Regions from separate parts of the Lysinibacillus zambalensis genome, predicted to be linked through region 2. Evidence: a T-box and tRNA genes for the amino acid it is inferred to sense, from the RefSeq annotation. Region 2 holds a T-box; the other holds one or more tRNA genes.
The links. The T-box of region 2 lies ahead of argS (arginine--tRNA ligase). A T-box ahead of a tRNA ligase gene usually reads a tRNA of that ligase, here a tRNA-Arg.
Positions count from the first base shown of each region.

Region 1: it has a tRNA-Arg gene. The T-box ahead of argS (arginine--tRNA ligase) is inferred to sense a tRNA for this amino acid. The anticodon was not compared.

Region 1 is NZ_JBEGDG010000028.1:4,399-10,287, reverse strand. It holds gene ABNX05_RS23175 (gluconeogenesis factor YvcK family protein) at 3-977, shown strand; gene whiA (DNA-binding protein WhiA) at 1,052-1,999, shown strand; gene ABNX05_RS23165 (HPr family phosphocarrier protein) at 2,095-2,352, shown strand; gene ABNX05_RS23160 (hypothetical protein) at 2,639-2,812, shown strand; gene clpP (ATP-dependent Clp endopeptidase proteolytic subunit ClpP) at 2,874-3,464, opposite strand; tRNA gene ABNX05_RS23150 (tRNA-Arg) at 3,904-3,978, shown strand; gene ABNX05_RS23145 (spore coat protein) at 4,408-5,022, opposite strand; gene ABNX05_RS23140 (LemA family protein) at 5,236-5,817, shown strand; gene ABNX05_RS23135 (TPM domain-containing protein) at 5,817-5,889, shown strand, end outside.
Region 2 is NZ_JBEGDG010000001.1:79,654-85,542, reverse strand. It holds gene ABNX05_RS00430 (DUF6434 domain-containing protein) at 213-776, opposite strand; gene ABNX05_RS00425 (MFS transporter) at 893-2,065, opposite strand; partial or broken gene argS (arginine--tRNA ligase) at 2,239-3,918, opposite strand; T-box leader at 4,018-4,237, opposite strand; gene ABNX05_RS00415 (FAD-dependent oxidoreductase) at 4,397-5,889, opposite strand, start outside.

The sequences.
Region 1 (5,889 bases), on a different contig from region 2:
AAATGGGAAAGAAGCGAACAAAGCTTGTTGTAATAGGTGGTGGCACAGGGCTTTCTACCCTGCTACGAGGCCTCAAGCACCACCCATTTGATATTACTGCAATTGTTACAGTAGCAGATGATGGTGGTTCTTCAGGACGCTTACGAGATGACTATGATATTCCACCACCCGGTGATGTCCGTAATGTTATCGCAGCGTTATCGGATGTTGAGCCGCTTGTAGAGCAAATGTTTCAATATCGATTTTTAGCATCGGAAGATTTACGTGGTCATTCATTAGGTAATTTAATGCTAACGGCTTTAACAGATATTACTGGTGACTTTAACCATGCTATTAGTGAAATGGGAAAAGTTTTAAAGGTGCATGGCCGCGTCATACCAGCAGCTAATAAAAAGATAAATTTACATGCCGAACTTGAGGACGGTTCTATCATTGAAGGTGAATCTAAAATTCCTTTGGCTAAAAAACGAATTAATCGAGTTTTTTTAGTGCCTGAAAACGTGCAACCGCTACCAGAGGCTATTCGAGCAATCAATCGTGCAGACTATATTTTAATTGGTCCGGGAAGTTTATATACGAGTATAATTCCAAACCTTCTTGTAAAAGAAATTGGAGAAGCTGTTGTAAAGGCAAAAGGAAGAAAAATTTACGTTTGTAATTTAATGACTCAAAAAGGTGAAACCATTTCCTATACAGCAGGTGATCATGTGAAAGCTATATATGACCATGTTGGAGACGCCTTCATTGATTCTATTTTAGTAAATGATGTAAAGCTTCCTCATCCTGTAAAAGAGCTTTATAAGGAAGAGTGTGCTGAGCCGGTAACGTTCGACGTTGCCAAGCTCGAAAGTATGCGATTAGAGGTTATTCAACGAGATATTGCCACGATTCGTCCTGATGGAACGGTTCGTCATAATGCGGCAAATGTTGCGGAATGGCTTGTAGATTATGCAAAAATCTATGAGGCAAAAAGTTAGTGAATTATAAAGCGCTTATTGTATATGATAAGATGGCATATACATAGAACAAAAGGTTGAAAGGAGGGCGTGATATGTCTTTTGCTTCTGAAACGAAAAAGGAATTAACTCAAATAGAAGCGGACAATCATTGTATGAAAGCAGAAGTATCTGCCCTAATTCGTATGAATGGTTCATTATCTTTCGCTAATAAGCAGTTAAGCTTAGACGTACAAACCGAAAACGCTGCAATCGCAAGAAGACTTTATACGATTATGAAAAAGCTATATCCATATAATGTAGAGTTGCTTGTTAGAAAAAAAATGCGTTTGAAAAAAAATAACGTATACATTTGCCGTGTTAGAGAAGGTGCGCGTGAGCTACTAATTGATTTAGAAATCATCTCAGACGACTTTCAATTTAATCATACTATTTCTCGGGAGCTCATTAAAAAGGGTGGCCAAAAAAGAGCATATTTACGAGGAGCATTTTTAGCTGGAGGTTCGGTCAACAATCCAGAAACATCAGCCTACCATTTAGAAATTTATTCATTATATAAAGAACATGGCGAGGCTTTAATGGATTTGATGAATGAATTTGAGCTAAATGCAAAAACAATTGAACGAAAAAAAGGCTTTGTAACTTATTTAAAAGAAGCTGAAAAAATTTCCGATTTCCTTAATATTGTTGGAGCTCATCAAGCAATGATGAAGTTCGAAGACGTCCGCATATTACGAGATATGAGAAATAGTGTTAATCGCATTGTTAACTGTGAAACAGCGAACTTAAATAAAACAATAGGTGCCGCATTACGTCAAGTAGAGAACATACGATTTATTGAAAATTCAATAGGTCTCGATCAATTACCAGAAAAACTTCGTGAAATAGCGCGATTACGAGTAGAATATCAAGATGTAACACTGAAAGAACTTGGTGAAATGGTATCAAGTGGAACGGTTAGTAAATCAGGTGTCAATCATCGATTACGTAAAATTGATGAGATTGCCGATGCATTAAGAAGTGGCGAAAAAATTGGTGGCTAAATTTTCATACTTTTCAGGTACGTGTTGTTCTTTTGCTAGTAAGTAAGGTAAGATAAAAATAATAAGATGAACGGTAGTAAAGGGGAGTTTTAAGAATGACCGAGAGAAGAGTCCATGTAAAATTAAAATTAGGACTACAAGCTAGACAAGCAGCGCTATTTGTACAAGAAGCAAATCGCTTTAGCGCAGATATCTTTCTTGAGAAAGACGAGAAAAAAGTAAATGCTAAATCCATTATGGGTGTTATGAGCTTAGCCATTGCAAAAGGAACAGAAGTTGTCCTTAGCGGTGATGGTAACGATGCTGAGCAAGCGGTTACAGCATTAGCAGCTCTAATTGAAAAAGAAGATTAATAAAACGCATAATGTATAATGCAGAAACTGTCCGAGAGGTAAAACTTACATATTGGGCAGTTTTTTTGCGCTTTCATATTGAAAAAGCAAGTCCCATTTTTGTTGGATATTTGTACAACTTAAAATGAAGGCCAATGTTATCCTGTATCGATCGTCGACGGGAGAGATAGGAAGATTGAAGTGATAGGGAGTAGAGTCGAAGTCGAAGCGATGGGAGAAAGGGTGAAGTGGCGGAAAGAAAAGTTAAGGCGACGGAAAGAAGAGGCTGACGGATGGAAAGTGCGGGGTGACGGAAAGAAGGGCAGCGACGGATGGAAAAGCTGAAGTGACGGAAAGAAAGGGTAAAGCGACGGAAAGCAATACCGAAGCGACGGATAGAAGTACTGAAGTCGTGGATAGAAACGACAAAATCGTGGATAGAAAGGTCAAAGCGACGGAAAGAAGAGCCGAATCAGGGTAGACCCATCAAAGCAAACAAAAAAGACATCTCAGGAATAAACCTTAGATGCCTTTCGTCTTTTTTATTTACGGTCGTTGCGATCCATAATTTGGTCGATTAAGCCGTACTCTTTTGCGCGCTCAGCAGTCATGAAGTTATCGCGGTCTGTATCTCTTGCAATGACTTCAAGTGGTTGACCTGTACGTTCTGATAAAATACCGTTTAATTTTTCACGTAAGAATAAAATACGTTTTGCAGCGATTTCGATTTCAGTTGCCTGACCTTGTGCACCGCCTAGTGGTTGGTGAATCATTACTTCAGCATTCGGTAATGCGAAACGTTTACCTGGTTCACCAGCTGCAAGTAGGAAAGCACCCATAGATGCAGCCATACCGATACAAATTGTTTGTACTTGTGGCTTGATAATTTGCATTGTGTCATAAATTGCCATGCCGGCAGTAATTGATCCACCTGGTGAGTTAATATAAAGAAAGATATCTTTATCTGGATCTTCTGCTTGTAGGAATAGGAGTTGAGCAACAATTGAGTTAGCAACGTTGTCGTCAATTGCACTTCCTAATAGGATAATACGGTCTTTTAGTAGTCGTGAATAGATGTCGTACGCACGTTCACCACGACTTGTTTGTTCAATAACTGTAGGAATTAAATTCATGTTAAATCCTCCTTAGAAAACTAAATTCGAATACTTTTGCTGAAAACTTCCATCGTATTCAGCTGTATCCTTATCATACACATTATAGTCAGGGAAGGTCAAATATTAACCCTGTTAAAGTGAAATAAATTAAAATAATTTTACCTTTACGTAGATAAATGATGCGCCTGAAGCCCGTACATTAAATTCCTTTCTAATGCGTGACGTACATTGGTGGCTACATTTTATTTACTAGGTATTTTGACACTTACTGTATGAAGATAAAAAAAGTTTAAATGTTTTACATTCTATAGTTGAATTATGAGCAATACGTTTGTATAATGAATAAGGTCATAAGTTAAAGTACAGTACACTATTTTGTCAGGTATGCTTCAAATGAGGATTATCTACATCATGCTTTTTGTTAAGCCTAGTGGGTACTTTTTTTTTGTGCTCAATTGCCCTCGTGGTGTAATGGATAACACGTAAGATTCCGGTTCTTGCACTGGGGGTTCGATTCCCTCCGAGGGCGCCATTTTACTGATTATTTAATATATTTTTATAACTCGAATTCTCCTAATAAGTAGTTTAGCAGCCTGCTTAGAGGAGAAAGAGAGGGAAATTAATGGGGATATTACCTAGTAGGCATTATTCCCGTATCTGTTCCTTTCAAACCTTCAAAAAAGCAACAACTCCAAATTATTTTTTAGTGAACATACTGTACGTGAAGACTAGTTATACTAGTCGAAAAAAAGAATCCTATCTGAGGGGATTCTTTTTTTTGCAAAAAAGTAACATGTGCAATGGGTTTTGACCGTGGAGTTAGAGATTGTGTTGGCTAGTGGTTGAAGAGAAAAGCTTTTTGTAATCCGCAAAACGAGCGAGGAAAATTTATAGTTCATTAAATAAGAGCAGCCCCTTGTGATGATACATCACATATGGGACTGCTCTTGTTTTTTTATTATTAATGTAGGGGATTTGTTGTTGTGTCGAACGAATTAAGCATCGTGTGCATATCTTGTTGAGAATATTGTGGTACTTGATAGTAGCCATGCATATTTTGGTAAATAGATAATTCGTATGCCATTTCAATGCAGTTGGGAATACTATCAGCGACAACTCGTCGAACTACAGGGTTTGTAGTTTCAGTTGCGGCAGCAGTCATACATTTTGCTGCCCCTTTTTGAGCACCTAATAGGAAGCCAGAAATTGCTTCGTCGTTGAGCTCGCTTGCATTTTGCATAGGCTTTTTAGGTTGGCCAGGATTTAATCCATATTTAAAATCATTTCCTGTCTCCATTTGATAGCGTCCTGTAGGTACAGTAGGATCATGCCCTGTTTTAAATGATTCCACAATTGTGTTATACATACCTAATGTGAAATTATATTGGCGATCCAAAATGCTAAGTAACTCCGGATCCTTAACATGTTGACGTAAAAAGATGGATTGATTCATTCCAGCAATGATTTCGCCAATTGTTTCATGCATGTCCATTACCTCATGTCCACCATGATTTAGGCTTTGTTGCTGGTTGAATGATGTTTGGTTTGATGATTCATTTTGAAACGATTGTGTCAAAAAAAGCGCCTCCTATATATCATAGTTTTGTTACATATTAAGTATGGCACGTTAGACAAATTTCATACGGTATTGATGCGTTTGCATATATGTAGAATAGAGATGTTTTTTTTGTTGCACATTAGTGGTAATGAAAAGAATGGCTCATCATCAAAATAAATAGTATTTCTGATTTTGAATGATAGCTAAAAGAAAGCGAAGGTGGTTTTAAAGTTGAAAAAAATATTTGGACCTATCGGAATTATCGTTATTATTTTAGTTGTAATGTCCTTACTATTTATACCAAAATACAATAGCCTTGTAACGGCCGAGGAAGGCGTTGATTCGAAATGGGCTCAGGTTGAAAATCAGTTACAACGTCGCTTCGATTTGATTCCGAACTTAGTAGAATCTGTAAAAGGATATGCCAACCATGAAAAAGAGGTTATCGCTAGCATTACAGACGCACGTGCACAAATGGGAAATGCTCAAAGTCCAAAGGAGCAAGCGGTTGCCAATGATGCATTGAATGGAGCACTTAGTCGATTGCTAGTAGTTGTAGAAAATTATCCGAATTTAAAGGCAGATGCAAACTTCCGTCAATTAATGGATGAATTAGCGGGGACTGAAAACCGTTTAGCTGTTGCCCGAGAAGATTATAACAATGAAGTGCAGGCTTTTAATAAAACAGTCAAACGTTTCCCAGGCAATTTAATTGCTGGGATGTTTGGTTTTGAACAGAAGGAATACTTTAAAGCTGCTGCCGGTGCTGAAAAGGCACCATCTATAGATTTTAGCGGTTCAGGTAAACAATAATGAAACGGTTGATGGCCCAACTTGCTATTGTTGGCTTCATATTTAGTTTATCTATTAGAACATCAGATGCCG
Region 2 (5,889 bases):
TAATAGTGCCTATCTTTCATTCTGGTACTAACTATGATAACCCGCTATTACTTTATTTACACGGTGGTCCCAGTCCCCTTCTAGAAAATAAATGGTAGGCTTCCCTTAAAAAATTATGTATCATTCCATATGCTGAACATCGAATCATGTTAGAACAACCTACCTTGTTTACTAATTATTACACCACTATAATAATGAACATCGTAAACTAATTATTTGTTTTTATATTTATTGTTTCCAGGTAGTTTCTTGATTGTATTCCATGCTTCAATCGCTTCTTCACGACTTTTCCCTTGGTTTTCCGGGTCAGAAAAAAAGTCACGGATGAATTGATTATATTCAAATTGGGGTGCAATGTTTTTCTTGTATGAAGGGTCTTTCTTTCGTTCCTCCTCTTTATTCCAAGCATCTACGACATCTCGATAAGTTTTTCCGACATTGTTTTTAAAATAGTTTTGGATATAGGTTGAAAAATGAAATTTTGGGAGTACTGTCTTAAAAAACGCCCTTACATTTTGACTACAACGATGACTTTCGGTAATGACTGTATCAAGACTTAAGTCTACTTGCTGTTCTATTTTTTTCGCTTTTGATTTTCTGACAGGCTTCTTAATCTCCCCTGTCTGCAGAAATGTTTCAATCCTATTGGCAATCTCTATTTTAGAACCAGAAGCACTTATTCCGTTTTTTCTACAAAAAGATTGCAATTCTTCCTTTAACCAATAAAAATCGTTAAAACTATCTACACTTATATCTTTCGTTAGTTTAGGTCTCATAAAATAGTCCTCCATTTCACTTCTTCCACATTATAGAACAATAGTTCCTATTTGGCAAAATCAATCATGAAAACAGCATAAAAAAACATGCGCGTACATTTGCGCATGTTTCCACATTATTTTTTCTTAAGAAAAATGATAGTAGCTATAATGCCTAGCATTAAAGTGATAAAAATTGCATAAGTAAATGTATGATTACCCGTCAAATCATAGCAATAGCCAATCAGTATAGGGATAATGGCGCTTATCATGAAGCCGCCTGAAAGCACCATAGATGACCAGCTATTTGCTTCCTCGTCATTTCTTGCCTCATCCAATGGTAGTAATAAACCGATTGGAAATAAGCCGCTTAAGACAATACCAATTATGAATACCGCAATCCATAATAAAGCCCCTGAGCCTACCCATAGCAACACAAAGCCAAAAATACCAAAGACCCCCAAGGAGAAGAGCCAGCCGATTCGACTCGACCATTTTTCCATTAATATAGGGACCAAAATATTCCCAATCATTTGTACAATAGACATAAATGTTAGCATAGTACTTGCAGCGCCAAGGGAAAAGCCTTTATCCTGTAACATCGGTGCTAACCAGGACATCATAGAGAAGAACAAAGATGTTTGTAAGCCAAAGTAAATTAAAATGGTCCAAGCACGGACATTTTTCCACGGATTCCGTGCTACTTTTTCTGTAAATACAGCTGTCTCTGGTAGCTCTTGATTTTGTATTGTCAGGATCCATATACATAGAGCAATAATAGCAAGTATTGCCCAAAAGCCAAGTGCCATCGTCCAGCTCTCATGAAAATGATTATAAAATGGTAATGTTAGTGCCGCACTCAATGTTGCACCTGTTCCTATTCCAAATGAATAAATACCAACCACCGTAGTAAAACGACTCGGGAATTTTTTCTTAATATAGGCATTTAATATAGGTCCTATCAGTGCAATGGCAAATCCTGCCGCAAAGCTTGTGACTACAAGTAGTACATAACTTTCTTTTAAAAAGCGTAGACCATTTGCTATTGTTAGGATGATTATTAATAGCGTAATAGCTGTTTTTGTTCCAAGTTTTCTTTGTAATGGGACTGCGAATGGTGCAAAGAGTCCCATACAAAACACCGGAATAGATGTTAAAAAGCTCATTTTCGTATTTGATATATGGAGTGATTCTAAAAGTACATTAAATAGTGGTCCTATTCCTGTGACTGCTGGGCGCATATTGAGCGCAACTAAGAAAATACAAACAACCACAAGTACCATGGAAACACGCCTTTGCTTTTTCTCCATACTTTCTAAAAACCTTCTCTCTAATTATGCGGTTAAAAATTCAACGAAATTTGATAAGACCTTTGAATTCTCACTATACTCTTTTACCATTTTTTCTAGTAATGGTCAATTTCCACAGCTATTACTAGTTGCAGGATATAGCTAGCACGATGTTGTAGACACACTAATCATACTTACATATTTTTAGGTGTGGCAATGCCTAATAATGCCAACGACTCTTTTAACACAATGGATACACATAAACAAAATGCTAATCTTAATTTTAATTGGCTGTCATTGACCAATACTTTATTTTGCGCATAATATTTATTAAATTGACGCGCTAATTGTAAAGCGTATTTAGCAATTTGTGATGGATCTGCTAGTTCAAAGGCGTTAGCAATTACTTTCGGAAACTGTTCGAGTAATAAAATAACAGGCCATGCTTGCTCACCTAATGGTTCGAGTGATACTTCATAACTTTATGCATCTGCTTTTGCCAAAAGAGATGCAATACGTGCATACGTATATTGAATATATGGCCCTGTTTCACCTTCAAAATTCATCATGTGCTCAATAGAAAACTCAATATCATGAACACGATCATTTTTCAAATCATTAAAAATGACCGCTCCTACACCAACCTGTTGTGCGATACTCTCTTTATGCATTAGATTTGGATTTTTTTCCTCGATATTTCGCTTCGCCGTAGCTATTGCTTCTGTTAGTACATCTGTTAATAGAACGATCTTTCCTTTACGCGTCGACATTTTTTTGCCCTCTTTTAAAATCATCCCAAAAGGCACATGTTGCAAGTCTTTTGCCCATTCATACCCCATCTTCTCAATGACCTTAAATAATTGGCTAAAATGAAGTGACTGTTCATGCCCTACAACATAAAATGATTTTTTAGGGTCATATTGTTGTTTACGATAAAAAGCAGCTGCTAAATCACGTGTAGCGTAAAGCGTAGCACCATCAGTTTTGGTTATTAAGCATGGAGGCATATTGTCTATTTCAACGACATGAGCACCCTCGGATTTCACAAGCAGTTCTTTTTCTTCCAACTCCTTATCAACAGCAGCCATTTTGTCATTATAGAACTCTTCTCCAGCGAATGAATCAAAGCCAATTCCAAGCAATTCGTAAATGTTTTTGAATTCTTCGAGTGATGCATCTCTAAACCATTGCCAAAGAGCTAACGTCTTTTCATCCCCATCTTCTAATGCTTTAAATGCAGTACGTGCCTGTTCATTCAGTGAATCATCCTGCTCCGCTTCTTCATGGAATTTTACATAAATTTTCAGCAGTTCCTCTATTGGGGCAGCTTCAATCGTCTTTTGATTTCCCCACTTTTGATATGCGACGATTAATTTACCAAATTGCGTTCCCCAGTCACCCAAATGATTAATGCGAATTGCTTTGTAGCCGTTTTTCTCGGCGATATTAGCCAAAGCATTACCGATTACTGTTGAACGTAAATGGCCCATAGAAAAAGGCTTCGCTATATTAGGTGAAGAAAAATCCAGTACTATATTCCCTTTTGACTCTTGTTGAGTCCCGTATAAATTTTTCTCTTTTACAATTTTGCAAAGAACTTGTTGAGTAATCGTTGGCTGATGATAAAAAATATTGACATAACCACCTACTACTTGAACTTCTTGTATGAAATCGCAGCTTATATTATTTTTTTTGTCGGACGCGATAGTGTGAGGGGATTTTCTTAGTTTTTTGGCTAACGTAAAGCACGGGAATGCCAAATCCCCTAAGTCCAATTTTTTTGGTTTCTCCAGTAAATTTTGAATTTCAATAATTGACAGCACATTATTTAATGCCACAGCTATACTTTTTGCAATTTGTGTATTCATATTCATTCTCCTCCCGTTTTCTTGTAGACAAACAAAGTGTCCGGATTTTGAATTGTGCGCGCACAATTCATACTAAATGAAGATAAAAAAAGCCCTCGTCTCTAAAATAGAGACGAGAGCATAGTTATCCCGTGGTACCACTCTAGTTGCCATATAATATGACCACTTTCCATTGTTAACGGGGTGACTCCCCGATATTCTCTACTACTAATTCGAGAACCTTCTCCAAAGTGCGTTTCATTTATGGCTTCTGCATTAGGCTCACACCATCCCTAATTCGCTTTCCAGTAATTCCATAAACTACTCTCTTTATCATCGAATTTATCTGTAATTTCAAAATATTTTACAGGAGTTCTTTTTTTTAGTCAACCGTCTTTTCATTTTTAAATAATTGAATCGATTCAAATGGAGCACTTAAAGTGATAGAGCATATTACGAATACATGAATGCGATAACTAAAAGGAAAAGGAACATTCCCCACTAATTAGTGGGTATGTTCCTTTTCTGAATAATGGATGACATCAGCCATTATCGCATACAACTCTTTTAATTTTAGTTCCTTGTTTTCCGTTAATCTTTTTGCTAATTTTTCACTGATAATCCCTTTTTCAAGCAATACATCCCAGTTATTATCACTTGACTTGCCTACTAATACTTCCGTCAAGAATTCTGCAACTTCATCTCTTTTAATTGGGCTTTTTTCTTTTTTAGCTACTTTATAGATAACGACATCCAGCTTATCCTTTAGCTCGTTCATTTTCTCTGGACTAACACGTTGAACGCCCTCTTTTAGCATTTTCGCAAACTTAATCTTTGTTGCCGTATCTTCAACATTTAAGTTATTCGAATAACCACCGACAACAAGACCGTAATTGATTAAAGTTTGAATAGATTTATCATACCATTCATCTTTATAAGGATAATCCATTTCAAAAGGATCTACAAAGGCTCCTTGGTTCTTCAAATCTTCCCGTAAAGTATTGATGAGTTTTTTGTCCTTGCTCAATGCTCTAAAGGTTACGTCTTCTTTAATCGCTAATGCTGCTGCTGCTCCAGCTGCTTCACCTGTCACCATACCCGTTGGAACGACACGTGCACTCCCCGCTGCAAGTGATGAATAACCTGCAGAACGACCTACAACAAGCAAGCCATCGATTTCTTTCGGCACTAAAGAACGGAAAGGAATGGCATATTGTTTTGGAGCTGAAATAACATATCCATAATCATGAGGCGTTTGAGCTTGTACATCAACTGGATACGCAGCTACGCCAATGCTATCCCAATGATCACTATTCTTCCAAACATCAGACATCGGTAATTGGTATTCTGCCCAAATATGTCTTGTTTCGCGGACGTATAGTTCCTCCGGATAACTCACAACTTCTGCATTTTCAAAACCAGGAAACTTCTCATGTAAATATTTTAAAATATGTTCAGTCTCTTTCTTTCCTTTTTCAATTGCTTCCTGTTTGGAAAGTTCATTCAAACCATCGATTCCGAAAATTTGTAAAGCATTAATATAATATTCATCATCTACTTTTGCTAAATTCAAGCCTCGTAGTCTCGTACCTTCTTGTACTGGCTTATAGTCATCATGAAGCTTTGTAAAGCCCCACATAACTGAATCATTTAGGTGAGCACCACCAAAAGTATTTGAATTTGCTTCTTTTTTCACCTTATCCCAATCAACATTTTTTAAATGTAGCATCAAGGTAACAGCCATTCTCTTATCCTTAATACCAATATCTTCTCCACCCATGAAAAATGGAACTTTTGACATTGTAGCAAAATCAGCATCTTGTGTAGCATCAATGAATGTCTTGCCTTTTACAATATACGTACCATATTTATTTTTTAATTCTACTGATGTTAGCTGATTTGAATCAAGGCCGGCATTAACAACTTCGGTTTGAACAGAAAGCGTTAAATTCGGTTCTTCATCGACAAGCTTTTTAAAGGCAGCTTTCGCATCTAAAA